3 regions of the Streptomyces sp. NPDC021356 genome follow, and region 3 is predicted to be linked to each of the others. Evidence: predicted binding sites of a transcription regulator. Region 3 holds the regulator's gene; each other region holds the start of a gene.

Region 1 (4,692 bases), on a different contig from region 3:
CCGGCCTGCCGGTGAGCTTCTTCGTCCAGCCCGCGAGGTTGAGGTCCGAGCCCTCGAACTCCGGGAGCCAGTACCGGCGGGTGGAGGCGTGGAAGGCGTCCACCCCGGCCGCCGCCAGCGGGGCCAGGATCGCCTCCAGCTCCTGCGGTGTCCCGGCGAGCCGGGCGTCGTAGGCCTCCTGCTTCCACTGCGAGTAGCGGAAGAGGACCGGGAAGCCGGGCGAGACGGCCGCGCGGACCGCCGCGACGACCTCCGCCGCGAACTTCGTCCGCACCACCGGGTCGCCGCCGTAGGCGTCCGTACGGCGGTTGGTGCCGGCCCACAGGAACTGGTCCAGCAGGTAGCCGTGGGCGCCGTGGATCTCCACGCCGTCGAAACCGATGCGCTCCGCCGCGCCCGCCGCCTCGGCGAAGGCCCCGATCACGTCGTCCAGGTCGGTCCGCGTCATCGCCCGGCCGTCCCCGGTGCCGTCCAGGCGCAGCCCGGAGGGGCCGACCGGCGGCGCGTCCGGGAACGGGGGCCGGCCCTCCTGGCGGACCATGCCGACGTGCCACAGCTGCGGCACGATCGTGCCACCCGCCGCGTGCACGGCCCCGGCGACGCGCGCCCAGCCCGCGAGCTGCTCCTGCCCGTGGAAGCGCGGCACCCTGCTGCTCGCCCCGGCCGAAGGGTGCCCGACGTACGTGCCCTCGGTGATGACCAGCCCCACCCCGGCGGCGGCCCGGCGGGCGTAGTAGGAGCACACGTCCTCACCCGGGACGCCACCGGGCGAGAACTGGCGGGTCATCGGGGCCATCGCTATCCGGTTGGGGACGGTCAGGCCGTTCAGGGTGACGGGCCGGGAGAGGATGCGGGCCGCGCGGGAGATGGACTGCGCCCCGGGGACGGTACCGGGGGTGGTGGTGTGGGTCATACGAGGGGCTCCTCGGAGGGACGGCGAAGACCTGCCAACTGCATACCGCATGGTATGTGGACGTGTGCCCGCCCCCTCTTCCAGGGCGTGCCCCTCCACGGTGTGCCCTGGACACGCCCGAGGGCGGCACCCCCTGTCGCCAGGGAGTGCCGCCCTCGGAAAGGACGAGCCCGATCCGTGCGGATCAGAAGTCCATGTCACCGCCCGGCATGCCGCCCGGAGCGGCCGCGGCGGCCTTCTCCGGCTTGTCGGCGATGACGGCCTCGGTGGTGAGGAACAGCGCGGCGATCGACGCGGCGTTCTGCAGCGCGGAGCGCGTCACCTTCGCCGGGTCGATGATGCCCTCGGCGACCAGGTCGACGTACTCGCCGGTCGCGGCGTTCAGGCCGTGACCCGGGGTCAGGTTGCGCACCTTCTCCACCACGACGCCGCCCTCGAGGCCGGCGTTGACGGCGATCTGCTTCAGCGGAGCCTCGAGCGCCAGCTTGACGGCGGCGGCACCGGTGGCCTCGTCGCCGTCCAGCTCCAGCTTCTCGAACACCTGGGAGGCCTGCAGCAGGGCCACGCCACCACCGGCGACGATGCCCTCCTCGACGGCCGCCTTGGCGTTGCGCACGGCGTCCTCGATGCGGTGCTTGCGCTCCTTCAGCTCGACCTCGGTGGCGGCACCGGCCTTGATGACGGCCACGCCGCCCGCGAGCTTCGCCAGGCGCTCCTGGAGCTTCTCGCGGTCGTAGTCGGAGTCGCTGTTCTCGATCTCGGCGCGGATCTGGTTCACCCGGCCGCCGACCTGCTCCGAGGAGCCGGCACCGTCGACGATGGTGGTCTCGTCCTTGGTGATGACCACCTTGCGGGCCTTGCCCAGCAGGTCGAGGGTGGCGTTCTCCAGCTTGAGGCCGACCTCCTCGGAGATGACCTCGCCGCCCGTGAGGATGGCGATGTCGCCGAGCATGGCCTTGCGGCGGTCGCCGAAGCCCGGGGCCTTGACGGCGACGGACTTGAAGGTGCCGCGGATCTTGTTGACGACCAGGGTCGACAGGGCCTCGCCCTCGACGTCCTCGGCGATGATCAGCAGCGGCTTGCCCGACTGCATGACCTTCTCCAGGAGCGGGAGCAGGTCCTTGACCGAGGAGATCTTGGAGTTGGCGATGAGGATGTACGGGTCCTCGAGCACCGCCTCCATGCGCTCCATGTCGGTCGCGAAGTAGGCGGAGATGTAGCCCTTGTCGAAGCGCATGCCCTCGGTGAGCTCGAGCTCCAGACCGAAGGTCTGCGACTCCTCGACGGTGATGACGCCTTCCTTGCCGACCTTGTCCATGGCCTCGGCGATCAGCTCGCCGATCTGGGTGTCGGCGGCGGAGATGGAGGCGGTGGAGGCGATCTGCTCCTTGGTCTCGACCTCCTTGGCCTGGTCGAGCAGGGCGGCGGAGACGGCCTCGACGGCCTTCTCGATACCGCGCTTCAGGGCCATCGGGTTGGCGCCGGCGGCCACGTTGCGCAGGCCCTCGCGGACCAGGGCCTGGGCGAGCACGGTCGCGGTGGTCGTACCGTCACCGGCGACGTCGTCCGTCTTCTTGGCGACTTCCTTGACCAGCTCGGCGCCGATCTTCTCGTACGGGTCCTCGAGCTCGATCTCCTTGGCGATGGAGACACCATCGTTGGTGATCGTGGGGGCGCCCCACTTCTTCTCGAGGACGACGTTGCGGCCCTTGGGGCCGAGCGTCACCTTGACGGCGTCCGCGAGCTGGTTCATGCCGCGCTCGAGGCCGCGCCGCGCCTCCTCGTCGAACGCGATGATCTTGGCCATGTGAAGTGGTCCCTCCAGGACTGGGGGTGATTCCTTCGGACCGCGCCCGCGCCCGCGACGGACGGCTCGCCGGCCTTGTGGTTCCTTGCCCCACACGGCCTGCGGGCCTCACCGACCCGGTCCTTCGTTGTCACTCTCACCTTCAGAGTGCTAACGCAATGATTAGCACTCGGCATGGTCGAGTGCAAGCGCCTGGGGGGTGACCCGCAGTGGATCAGCCGGGGGCGAACGGAGGCGTACCGGCACGGCCCGGCGAGGCGGGGCGGGGCGGGGACGGACGAAGGGCCCGCACCCCCAAGGGAGGTGCGGGCCCTTCGCGTGAAGTACGTTCAGGCGGTGACGCGAACCATGTCGGCCTGCGGGCCCTTCTGACCCTGCGAGATCTCGAACTCGACCCGCTGGCCCTCTTCCAGCGTGCGGTAGCCGTCCATCTGGATCGCGCTGTAGTGGACGAAGACGTCCGCACCACCGTCGACCGCGATGAAGCCGTACCCCTTCTCCGCGTTGAACCACTTGACGGTGCCCTGAGCCATGCCTAACTCCCCTATTACTGGCCCTTGCACAGATCCGCACTTCGCGGATCCGGGTCAGACCTCACCCCCCGTGGATCGGGGGCGTGCGCCGGAACGCGTCGACCGCGGCTGAATGTATCTGTCCAACTGCCGTCTGCAACAGGTCAATCGGACGAGAATTCTGGGCGGGAGCGGTCCGGAATGTGACGAGAATTCAGCCGAACTCAGGGCAAGTCGGGCCCCATAAATCAAGACAAATGCCGCAGAATACCCGCGGATTTTGGCTGTTTCTCATCGGCGGACGGCAGGAATCACCAGGCGCTCACCCCGGAGATCCAGGGGCGCGTTCCCCAACTCTACCGTGCTCAATCCCATGGAATTGCCCCCTCCGCTTCTCTTGCGGAGGGGGCAATTCCCGGCACGCTCGGTCACTGCCATTACCGAAGGTAATGATCAGCCGCCGGCGACCGCCGGAATGATCGAGACGCCCGCGCCGTCCGGGGTCACCGTCTGAAGGCCCTGCTCGAAGCGGACGTCGTCGTCGTTGACGTAGACGTTGACGAAGCGGCGCAGCTTGCCCTGGTCGTCCAGGACGCGCGCGGCGATGCCCGTGTGGTTCTTCTCCAGGTCGGAGATGACATCGGCGAGGGTGGTGCCCTCGGCGCTCACCTCGGCCTGTCCGCCGGTGTAGGTGCGCAGGATGGTGGGGATGCGAACGGTCACGCTCATGATGCGAGGCCAGCCTCTCGGAAGGAGTCCAGGGTCGGGCGGATGGTGGCGGTCAGGCCGGTGCCGGCCACCGCGTCCAGGGTCTTCAGGCCGTCACCCGTGTTCAGGACGACGGTGGTCTTCGTCGGGTCGAGGACGCCGGCTTCGATCAGCTTCTTCGTGACGCCGACCGTCACGCCGCCCGCGGTCTCCGCGAAGATGCCCTCGGTGCGGGCGAGCAGCTTGATCGCGTCGACGACCTGATCGTCCGTCACATCCTCCACCGCTCCCCCGGTGCGGCGCGCGATGTCCAGGACGTACGGGCCGTCGGCGGGGTTGCCGATGGCGAGGGACTTGGCGATGGTGTTCGGCTTCTGCGGCCGGACGACGTCGTGCCCGGCCTTGAAGGCGGTGGACACCGGCGAGCAGCCCTCGGCCTGCGCGCCGAAGACCTTGTACGGCTTGTCCTCGACCAGGCCGAGCCGGATCAGCTCGCGCAGGCCCTTGTCGACCTTGGTGAGCTGCGAGCCGGAGGCGATGGGGACGACGATCTGGTCGGGCAGCCGCCAGCCGAGCTGCTCGCAGATCTCGTACGCCAGCGTCTTGGAGCCCTCGGCGTAGTACGGCCGCAGGTTGACGTTGACGAAGCCCCAGCCCTCACCGGCCGGGTCGCCGATCAGCTCGGAGCAGAAGCGGTTCACGTCGTCGTAGTTGCCCTCGATGCCGACGAGTTCGCCGCCGTAGATCGCGGC
Region 2 (4,692 bases), on a different contig from region 3:
CGTGGGACGCCGTCCACCGCGGCGAGTTCCTGGGCATCGCCCCCACCGGGCGGCGGGTCACCATGACCGGCACGACCCTCTTCCGGTGCGGCCCGCACGGCAAGTTCACCGAGCTGTGGTGGCAGCGCGACCAGCTGGGCCTGATGCAGCAGCTGGGGGCGCTGGACGAGCTGGAGAACTGAGCGGGCCGGCCGACCTCGCCGGCGGCGGACACGCCGGTGCCCGGCACCCCTTCCGGGGTGCCGGGCACCGGCGGTTCAGCTCGGCGTGTCGCCTCAGTGGGCGTGGCCGTGGCCGTGGCCCGCGGCGGCCGGCTCTTCCTCTTCCTTCTTCTCGACGACCAGGGTCTCGGTCGTCAGGAGGAGGGAGGCGATGGAAGCCGCGTTCTCCAGGGCGGAGCGGGTGACCTTGACCGGGTCGATGACGCCGGCCTTGACCAGGTCGCCGTACTCGCCGGTGGCGGCGTTGTAGCCGCTGCCCTTGTCCAGCTCGGCGACCTTGGAGACGATGACGTAGCCCTCCAGGCCGGCGTTCTCCGCGATCCAGCGCAGCGGCTCGACGGCGGCGCGGCGGACGACGGAGACACCGGTGGCCTCGTCGCCGGTCTTGTCGAGGTTGCCCTCCAGGACCTTCACGGCGTGGACCAGAGCGGAGCCACCACCGGAGACGATGCCCTCCTCGACCGCGGCGCGGGTCGCGGAGATGGCGTCCTCCAGACGGTGCTTCTTCTCCTTCAGCTCCACCTCGGTGGCGGCGCCGACCTTGATCACGCACACGCCGCCGGCCAGCTTCGCGAGGCGCTCCTGGAGCTTCTCGCGGTCCCAGTCGGAGTCGGTGGACTCGATCTCGGCCTTGATCTGCGCGATGCGGCCCTGGACGTCCGACTTGTCGCCGGCGCCGTCGACGATCGTGGTGTCGTCCTTGGTGACGGTGACGCGGCGGGCGGAACCGAGGACGTCGAGACCGACCTGGTCGAGCTTGAGGCCGACCTCCTCGGAGATGACGGTGGCGCCGGTGAGGACGGCCATGTCCTGGAGCATCGCCTTGCGGCGGTCGCCGAAGCCGGGGGCCTTCACCGCGGTGGCGTTGAAGGTGCCGCGGATCTTGTTGACGACGAGGGTGGAGAGGGCCTCGCCCTCGACGTCCTCGGCGATGATCAGCAGCGGCTTCGAGGCGTTCGCCTGGATGATCTTCTCCAGCAGCGGCAGCAGGTCCGCGATGGAGGAGATCTTGCCCTGGTTGATCAGGATGTACGGGTCGTCGAGGACGGCCTCCATACGCTCCTGGTCGGTGACGAAGTACGGCGAGAGGTAGCCCTTGTCGAAGGCCATGCCCTCGGTGAAGTCCAGCTCCAGACCGAAGGTGTTGGACTCCTCGACGGTGATGACGCCGTCCTTGCCGACCTTGTCCATCGCCTCGGCGATCAGCTCGCCGACCTGCTGGTCCTGGGCGGACAGCGCGGCCACTGCGGCGATGTCGGACTTCTCGTCGATCGGGCGGGCCGAGGCGAGCAGGTCGTCGGAGACGGCCTTGACCGCGGCGTCGATGCCCTTCTTCAGCAGCGCCGGGGAGGCACCCGCGGCGACGTTCTTCAGTCCCTCGCGCACCAGCGCCTGGGCGAGCACGGTGGCGGTGGTGGTGCCGTCACCCGCGATGTCGTTGGTCTTGGTCGCCACCTCCTTGACCAGCTGGGCGCCGAGGTTCTCGTACGGGTCCTCGACCTCGACCTCCCGGGCGATGGTGACGCCGTCGTTGGTGATGGTCGGGGCGCCGAACTTCTTGTCGATGACGACGTTGCGGCCCTTGGGGCCGATCGTCACCTTGACCGTGTCGGCGAGCTTGTTGACGCCGCGCTCGAGGGCGCGACGGGCGTCCTCGTCGAACTTCAGGATCTTCGCCATGGCAGCGGGAGCCCTCTCGGAAATCTTGGGTGAAAAAGAAACTGCGCCCCGGGCGCCCGGCTTCTTATCGGTCGCGGGGGCCAGGGGCGCAGCTCACAGCAGAAACGCTGAGGTGACTTACTTCTCGATGATCGCGAGAACGTCGCGAGCCGAGAGGACGAGGTACTCCTCGTTGTTGTACTTCACCTCGGTGCCGCCGTACTTGCTGTAGAGCACGACGTCGCCGACCTTGACGTCGAGCGGAAGACGGTTGCCGTCCTCGAAGCGGCCCGGGCCCACGGCCAGGACGACGCCCTCCTGGGGCTTCTCCTTGGCGGTGTCCGGGATGACCAGGCCAGAGGCCGTGGTCTGCTCGGCGTCGAGCGGCTGGACCACGATGCGGTCCTCGAGCGGCTTGATGGCAACCTTGGTGCTGGCGGTCGTCACGATCCGACCTCCCCCTTCGGAGATCTCACGGGGTTAACTGTCTGAGGTGGCGACCAGGTCGATCCGTCGTCGCGGGTGCCGGACCTGCCCGTCGCGTTGTTGGCACTCTCCGGTGGGGAGTGCCAGAGCCGAGACTATGACCGCGATTAGCACTCGGTCAAGCGGAGTGCCAATTGCCGTGCGGCGCGTCGGGCCGGGGGACGTTCCCGCGGGGCGGTCGTGCAGGTGCCGTCCGCTTCTGGGAGCGGCCCTGGGGCTGCCGGCCCGGACCCCCGCTCTCGGCCTGGGCGGCCTCGTCCTCGGACGCCGGACAGGCCCACTCACCGCAGGTAGTCCTGCAGCCTTCCGACCGTCAGGCCCTCCGCCTCGATGCCGCGCAGCAGGGCTGTCGTGCGTTCGCGCAGCGTCGGGCCGTCGAGGTCGTCGTCGTCCGAGGTGACCAGGAGGATGTCGCCGGGGCGCAGGCTGCGGCGGCCATGGGTGAAGCGCAGGCGGGTCTCCGTCATCGAGGCGCGCCACAGCACGACGGTGGAGACACCGCAGTCGGCCGCGGCGCGCAGGGTCGTGGTGTCGTAGGAGCCGTAGGGCGGCCTGAAGAGGCGGGAGCGGACGCCGAAGCGGGCGTGGAGCTTGTCGCGCTGGCCGCAGATCTCGGCGCGCTGGCCGGCGTAGGGCAGGCCGCGCAGGGCCGGGTGTTCCAGGGTGTGGTTCTCCAGGGCCGCGCCGACCGACAGCAGGCGCGCGAAGTGCCCGTAGCCCGGCCCGACGACGCTGTCCGTGAGGAACATGCTGACCGGCAGCCGCAGTTCGCGCACCATGTCGACGAAGCGCGGATCGCGCTCGGCGCCGTCGTCGTACGTGAGGAAGACGACCCGGTCGGGGGTGTCGACGCGGTCGATCACCGCGGGCGTCGCGGCGGCCGCCGCACGGGGCGAGGGGCGGGCCGGCGGGCGCGGGGGCGCGGGCAGCGGGGCGGCCAGGCCCCAGCGGCGGTAGGGCCGGCGCGTGGGCGCGGCCTGGCCCGCCGGCCGTACCCGCTGCGCGGCCTTGCGGCCCAGCCGTTCGATCGGGTCCACGGACGAGGCGCAGCCGGCCAGGAGCAGCAGCACGGCCGCGAGCAGCGCCGCGGCCGTGCGCCGCGGCCACGGCCGCGGTCTCACAGGTAGTCCTCCAGCCGGGCCACCGCGTACCCCTTGGCGGTCGCGTAGTTCAGGAAACGGCGCATGTCGTCGGCCATGGTGCCGTTCCACTCCTCGCGTCCGCGGAAGTGGGTGAGCACGATGTCGCCGGGGCGCAGCCGCTTGTCGTCCTCGCGGAACTCCCAGTGGTCGACGTAGACCTCCTCGTTCCAGATCGGCGCGTACCTGATGCCGCAGGACTTGGCGGCGCGCAGGGTGTCCTGGTTGTAGTTGCCGTAGGGCGGGCGCAGGAGCCGGGGGCGCTCGCCGAACTGCTTCTGCATGATGTCCTGCATGTCGCAGATCTCGCGGCGCTGCTCGTCGTAGGACAGGCCGGGCAGGTAGGGGTGGTGCAGGGTGTGGTTGTTCAGGGTGTTGCCCAGGGACTGCGCCTTGCGGAAGTAGCCGTAGTCGTCCTTGACGAGGTAGTTGCTGAGGAAGGCCGTGTAGGGGACCTTCAGGTCGTTCATCATGCGCAGGAAGGCGGGGTCCTTCTCGGCGCCGTCGTCGATGGTGAGGAAGAGGACCTTGTCCTTGGTGGGGACGGTGGTGAAGACCGGGGGCAGGTTCCAGTCCTCCTGGTGGGCCACCTCGAAGCCGGCCCGGGCGTGGATCCTCGGCTTCACGGCCGGTGGCGGCGGGGGCAGGAGCGGGGCCTGGCTCAGGCCCCAGCGCCTGGCCGCGGCGGCGCGGGCGGCGGCGGAGACCTTGAGCCGGGTGGCGTAGGAGTCGAGGGCGCGGGCGGGAGGCGCCTGGAGGCGCTGCTGGCCCGGGGCGGGGCGCACCGGGGCGTCCGGCCGGGCGCAGCCGGAGGCGAGGGCGGCGACGGCGAGGGCACCGAGCCCGGCGCGCAGCACCGCCTTGCGTCCCGGACGGCCTGGGGCGCACAGAGGACCCAGGGGACTATTTTTGTCATTTTGTACTACTGTGCTCATGGCGCCGGATCCTCGCAGGCCCCCGCCCCGAACCCGCGGCGACACCGCGACCGGCGGCGCACCGTCCACCGACTGGCCGACAATGAGCCGGTGACCGACCCACTCGCCCCGCTGCACGCCTTCGCCCCGCTGCTCACCGCCGAGGGCCGCGCCCTCCTGGAGGAAGTGCGCGGCACCGCCCCCGCCGACGAACTCGCCGTCGCCACCCGGCTGCGCCGCGACCATCCCGCCGACCTCGTCTCGGCGGCGCTC
Region 3 (4,692 bases):
AGACCTCACCGGCCGCCGCGGCCGCCGGGTACGCGCCGATCGGGCCTCGCGCCGGACAGGGCCTACGCGGGGTCCGTCACGAAATCGATCAGCTGCTCGACCCGGCCCAGCAGCTCCGGCTCCAGGTCCTTGTACGACCGCACCCGCGCGAGGATCCCCTGCCAGGCGGCGCCCGTGTTGTCCGGCCAGCCCAGCGCGCGGCAGACGCCCGTCTTCCAGTCCTGGCCGCGCGGGATCCGGGGCCAGGCCTCGATGCCGAGGGAGGACGGCTTCACGGCCTCCCAGACGTCGATGTACGGATGGCCGACGACCAGGGCGTGCTCGCTGGTCACCGCCTCGGCGATGCGCCACTCCTTGCTGCCCGGCACGAGGTGGTCCACGAGGACGCCGAGGCGGGCGTCCGGGCCGGGCGCGAACTCGGCGACGATCGCCGGCAGGTCGTCGACGCCCTCCAGGTACTCGACGACGACCCCCTCGATGCGCAGGTCGTCGCCCCACACCTTCTCGACCAGCTCGGCGTCGTGCCGGCCCTCCACGTAGATGCGCCCGGCGCGGGCCACGCGCGCGCGTGCACCGGCGACGGCGACCGAACCGGAGGCCGTACGGGTGGGGCGTACCGGACCGGCGGCGGGCCGCACCAGCGTCACCGGCCGCCCCTCCAGCAGGAACCCCCGGGGCTGGAGCGGGAACACCCGGTGCTTGCCGAAGCGGTCCTCCAGGGTCACCGTGCCCGCCTCGCAGCGGATCACCGCGCCGCAGAATCCGGTCGCCGGTTCCTCGACGACCAGCCCGGGCTCGGCCGCCACCTCCGGCACCGGCGGCGACTTCTTCTTCCAGGGAGGGGTCAGATCGGCGGAGTACTGGCGCATTCGAGTGACGATATGGAGATCTCCGGCGGTGATCAGCGCGACACGCCGAAGCGCGCCGCCAGCGCGTCCCGCTGGGCCCGGACGAAGGCCGCGTCGACCACCGCGCCGTGCCCGGGGACGTACAGCGCGTCCTCGCCGCCCACCTCCAGCAGGCGGTCCAGCGCGTCCGGCCACCGCTCCGGTACGGCGTCGGGGCCCGCCTGCGGCTCACCGGACTCCTCGACGAGGTCACCGCAGAAGACCACCGGCCGGTCCGCCGGCCGCTCGCCCGGCACCACCACGGCGAGGTCGTGTGCGGTGTGCCCGGGTCCCACGTTCGCCAGCAGCACCTCCCGGCCGCCGCCCAGCGGGACGGTCAGCCGGTCGCGGACCTCCCGGCCGGGGCGCACCAGGGCATCGGCGGCCTCCTCGGCCGCCCGTGCGTCCAGCCCCTGGCGGACCCCGTCCGCGCGCAGCTCCGCGCGCTCGCGCTCGTCGCCGAGCAGCGCGCCCGCCCCCTCGGCGGCGAAGACCTCGGTCGCCTCGAAGGCCGCCGCCCCGAAGACGTGGTCGAAGTGGAGGTGCGTGAGCGCGAGAAGAGTCACACCGCCACCGGTCAGCTCCCGCGCCCGCGCCCGCAGCCACGCGCCCTCCGCGAGGGACGACCCCGTGTCCACCCACAGCGCCGCACCGTCCCCGACGACCAGTCCGGCGGTGCAGTCCCACACCGGCAGCCGCAGCCGGCCGACCCCGCCCGCCAGCCGCTCCCAGCCCAGCTCTTCCCAAGTCATGGTCATACCGCGACGCTAAGGCAGGCCCGCCCTTCCGCGGACCGGTCTTGCCCCCGGCGTACCCGACGGCCGTACACTGGGCCGGGGGATGCTGGCACTCGTATGCGCCGAGTGCCAGGTGGGAACCGAGGGACGACTCTGGAGGTGCGTGCGATGCTCAGCGAGCGAAGGCTGCAGGTGCTGCGCGCCATCGTCCAGGACTACGTCGGCACCGAGGAGCCGGTGGGCTCCAAGGCCCTCACCGAGCGGCACAACCTCGGCGTCTCACCGGCCACCGTCCGCAACGACATGGCGGCCCTGGAGGACGAGGGCTTCATCGCCCAGCCGCACACCAGCGCCGGCCGCATCCCCACCGACAAGGGGTACCGCCTCTTCGTCGACAAGCTCGCCGGGGTCAAGCCGATGACCGCGCCCGAGCGGCGCGCCATCCAGAACTTCCTCGACGGCGCGGTCGACCTCGACGACGTGGTGGCCCGCACGGTGCGGCTGCTGGCGCAGCTGACCCGGCAGGTCGCCGTGGTGCAGTACCCCTCGCTGACCCGTTCGACCGTCCGGCACGTGGAACTGCTCTCGCTCGCCCCCGCGCGCGTGATGCTCGTGCTGATCACGGACACCGGACGGGTCGAGCAGCGGATGATCGACTGTCCGGCGCCCTTCGGCGAGACGTCCCTGGCGGATCTGCGCGCGCGGCTGAACAGCCGGGTCGCGGGCCGCCGCTTCGCGGACGTGCCGCAGCTGGTGGAGGACCTCCCCGACGGCTTCGACCTGGAGGACCGGGGCGCGGTCGCCACCGTGCTCTCCGCCCTCCTGGAGACCCTCGTCGAGGAGAACGAGGAGCGGCTGATGATCGGCGGCACCGCCAACCTCACCCGCTTCGGACACGACTTCCCCCTCACCATCCGGCCCGTCCTGGAGGCGCTGGAGGAGCAGGTCGTCCTGCTCAAGCTGCTCGGTGAGACACAGGATCCGGGCATGACCGTGCGCATCGGTCACGAGAACGCACACGAAGGACTCAACTCCACGTCCATCGTGTCGGTGGGCTACGGTTCGGGCGGCGAGGCAGTCGCCAAGCTCGGCGTGGTCGGACCGACCCGCATGGACTACCCGGGAACGATGGGAGCGGTACGCGCAGTGGCACGGTACGTCGGACAGATCCTGGCGGAGTCGTAAGTGGCCACGGACTACTACGCCGTTCTCGGCGTGCGCCGCGACGCGTCGCAGGATGAGATCAAGAAGGCGTTCCGTCGGCTCGCGCGCGAGCTGCACCCGGACGTCAACCCGGATCCGAAGACCCAGGAGCGGTTCAAGGAGATCAACGCCGCCTACGAGGTGCTGTCGGACCCGCAGAAGAAGCAGGTCTACGACCTCGGCGGCGATCCGCTCTCGCAGTCCGGCGGAGCCGGCGCGGGCGGCTTCGGGGCCGGTTCCTTCGGCAACTTCTCCGACATCATGGACGCGTTCTTCGGCACGGCGTCGCAGCGCGGACCGCGCTCGCGCACCCGCCGGGGCCAGGACGCGATGATCCGGCTGGAGGTGGAGCTGGACGAGGCTGCCTTCGGCACGACGAAGGACATCCAGGTCGACACGGCCGTCGTCTGCACCACCTGCAACGGCGAGGGCGCCGCGCCCGGCACCACCGCGCAGACCTGTGACATGTGCCGCGGCCGCGGTGAGGTCTCGCAGGTCACCCGGTCCTTCCTGGGCCAGGTCATGACCTCCCGCCCCTGCCCGCAGTGCCAGGGCTTCGGCACCGTCGTGCCGACCCCGTGCCCGGAGTGCGCCGGTGACGGCCGCATCCGCGCCCGCCGCACGCTGACGGTGAAGATCCCGGCCGGTGTGGACAACGGCACGCGGATCCAGCTCGCGGGCGAGGGCGAGGTCGGCCCGGGCGGCGGCCCGGCCGGCGACCTCTACGTCGAGATCCACGAACTGCCGCACCAGACCTTCCAGCGGCGCGGTGACGACCTGCACTGCACGGTCACGATCCCGATGACCGCGGCGTCCCTCGGCACCAAGGTGCCGCTGGAGACCCTGGACGGCATGGAGGAGGTCGACATCCGGCCCGGCACGCAGTCCGGCCAGTCGATCCCGCTGCACGGCCGCGGCGTCACGCACCTGCGCGGCGGCGGCCGGGGCGACCTCATCGTGCACGTCGAGGTCCAGACCCCGACCAAGCTCGACCCCGAGCAGGAGCGCCTGCTGCGCGAGCTGGCCGAACTGCGCGGCGAGGAACGCCCCCAGGGCCAGTTCCAGCCGGGGCAGCAGGGGTTGTTCTCGCGGTTGAAGGACGCGTTCAACGGGCGTTGAGCCGGGCGGCGACCCCGCGATGCACGTCCCAGGGCAGCCGCCGACGTCGGTGGCTGCCCTCGGCATATGCCGGAGGACGCCCGGATTCGGTGCCGTACGGAGGACGTGACACCATGCGGTCATGTCCTCCGCATTGTCCGCACTGACCGATCTCTTCCCCCATCCGATCGTGCAGGCCCCGATGGCGGGCGGCCCCTCCGGGCCGCAGCTCGCCGCCGCGGTGTCCGAGGCCGGCGGGCTGGGCTTCCTGGCCGCCGGGTACAAGACGGCGGACGGCATGTACCAGGAGATCAAGCAGGTGCGCGGGCTGACCGGCCGCCCCTTCGGCGTGAACGTCTTCATGCCCCAGCCGGAGCTTGCGGAATCCGGCGCCGTCGACCTCTACGCCCAGCAACTGGCCGGCGAGGCCACCTGGTACGAGACCGAGCTGGGCGACACCGACTGCGGACGGGACGACGGCTACGACGTCAAACTCGCCGTCCTCCTGGACGACCCGGTCCCGGTGGTCTCCTTCCACTTCGGCGTCCCCACCCGCGAGGTCGTCGACTCCCTGCACCGCGTCGGCACGTACGCCCTGGTCACCGCGACCACCGTCGAGGAGGCGCTGGCCGTGGCGCGGGCGGGCGCGGACGCGGTGATCGCGCAGGGCGTGGAGGCGGGCGGTCACCAGGGCGCCCACCGCGACCAGCCGGAGAACGACGGCGCCGGCATCGGCGTCCTCTCCCTGGTCGCGCAGCTCCGCGAGG

The links. Region 3 encodes HrcA, which represses chaperone genes, less so after heat shock. Its sites were predicted from a motif close to TTNGCACTCNGNNNNNCNGAGTGCNAA; they were not measured.
Region 1: the regulator HrcA is predicted to act here: its motif matches at 2,883-2,909, upstream of groL (chaperonin GroEL).
Region 2: the regulator HrcA is predicted to act here: its motif matches at 2,474-2,500, upstream of groES (co-chaperone GroES).

What each region holds. Positions count from the first base shown of each region.
Region 1 covers NZ_JBFACU010000007.1:180,536-185,227, forward strand. Annotated here, with positions in the region: gene AB0G56_RS11640 (NADH:flavin oxidoreductase) at 1-913, opposite strand, end outside; gene groL (chaperonin GroEL) at 1,098-2,720, opposite strand; gene AB0G56_RS11650 (cold-shock protein) at 3,050-3,253, opposite strand; gene AB0G56_RS11655 (MoaD/ThiS family protein) at 3,686-3,961, opposite strand; gene thrC (threonine synthase) at 3,958-4,692, opposite strand, start outside.
Region 2 covers NZ_JBFACU010000016.1:110,551-115,242, reverse strand. Annotated here, with positions in the region: gene AB0G56_RS22785 (ester cyclase) at 1-182, shown strand, start outside; gene groL (chaperonin GroEL) at 276-1,901, opposite strand; gene groES (co-chaperone GroES) at 2,019-2,327, opposite strand; gene AB0G56_RS22770 (polysaccharide deacetylase family protein) at 2,648-3,487, opposite strand; gene AB0G56_RS22765 (polysaccharide deacetylase family protein) at 3,484-4,440, opposite strand; gene AB0G56_RS22760 (class I SAM-dependent methyltransferase) at 4,531-4,692, shown strand, end outside.
Region 3 covers NZ_JBFACU010000021.1:57,546-62,237, reverse strand. Annotated here, with positions in the region: gene AB0G56_RS26525 (DUF3097 domain-containing protein) at 63-869, opposite strand; gene AB0G56_RS26520 (MBL fold metallo-hydrolase) at 902-1,645, opposite strand; gene hrcA (heat-inducible transcriptional repressor HrcA) at 1,793-2,809, shown strand; gene dnaJ (molecular chaperone DnaJ) at 2,810-3,946, shown strand; gene AB0G56_RS26505 (nitronate monooxygenase) at 4,068-4,692, shown strand, end outside.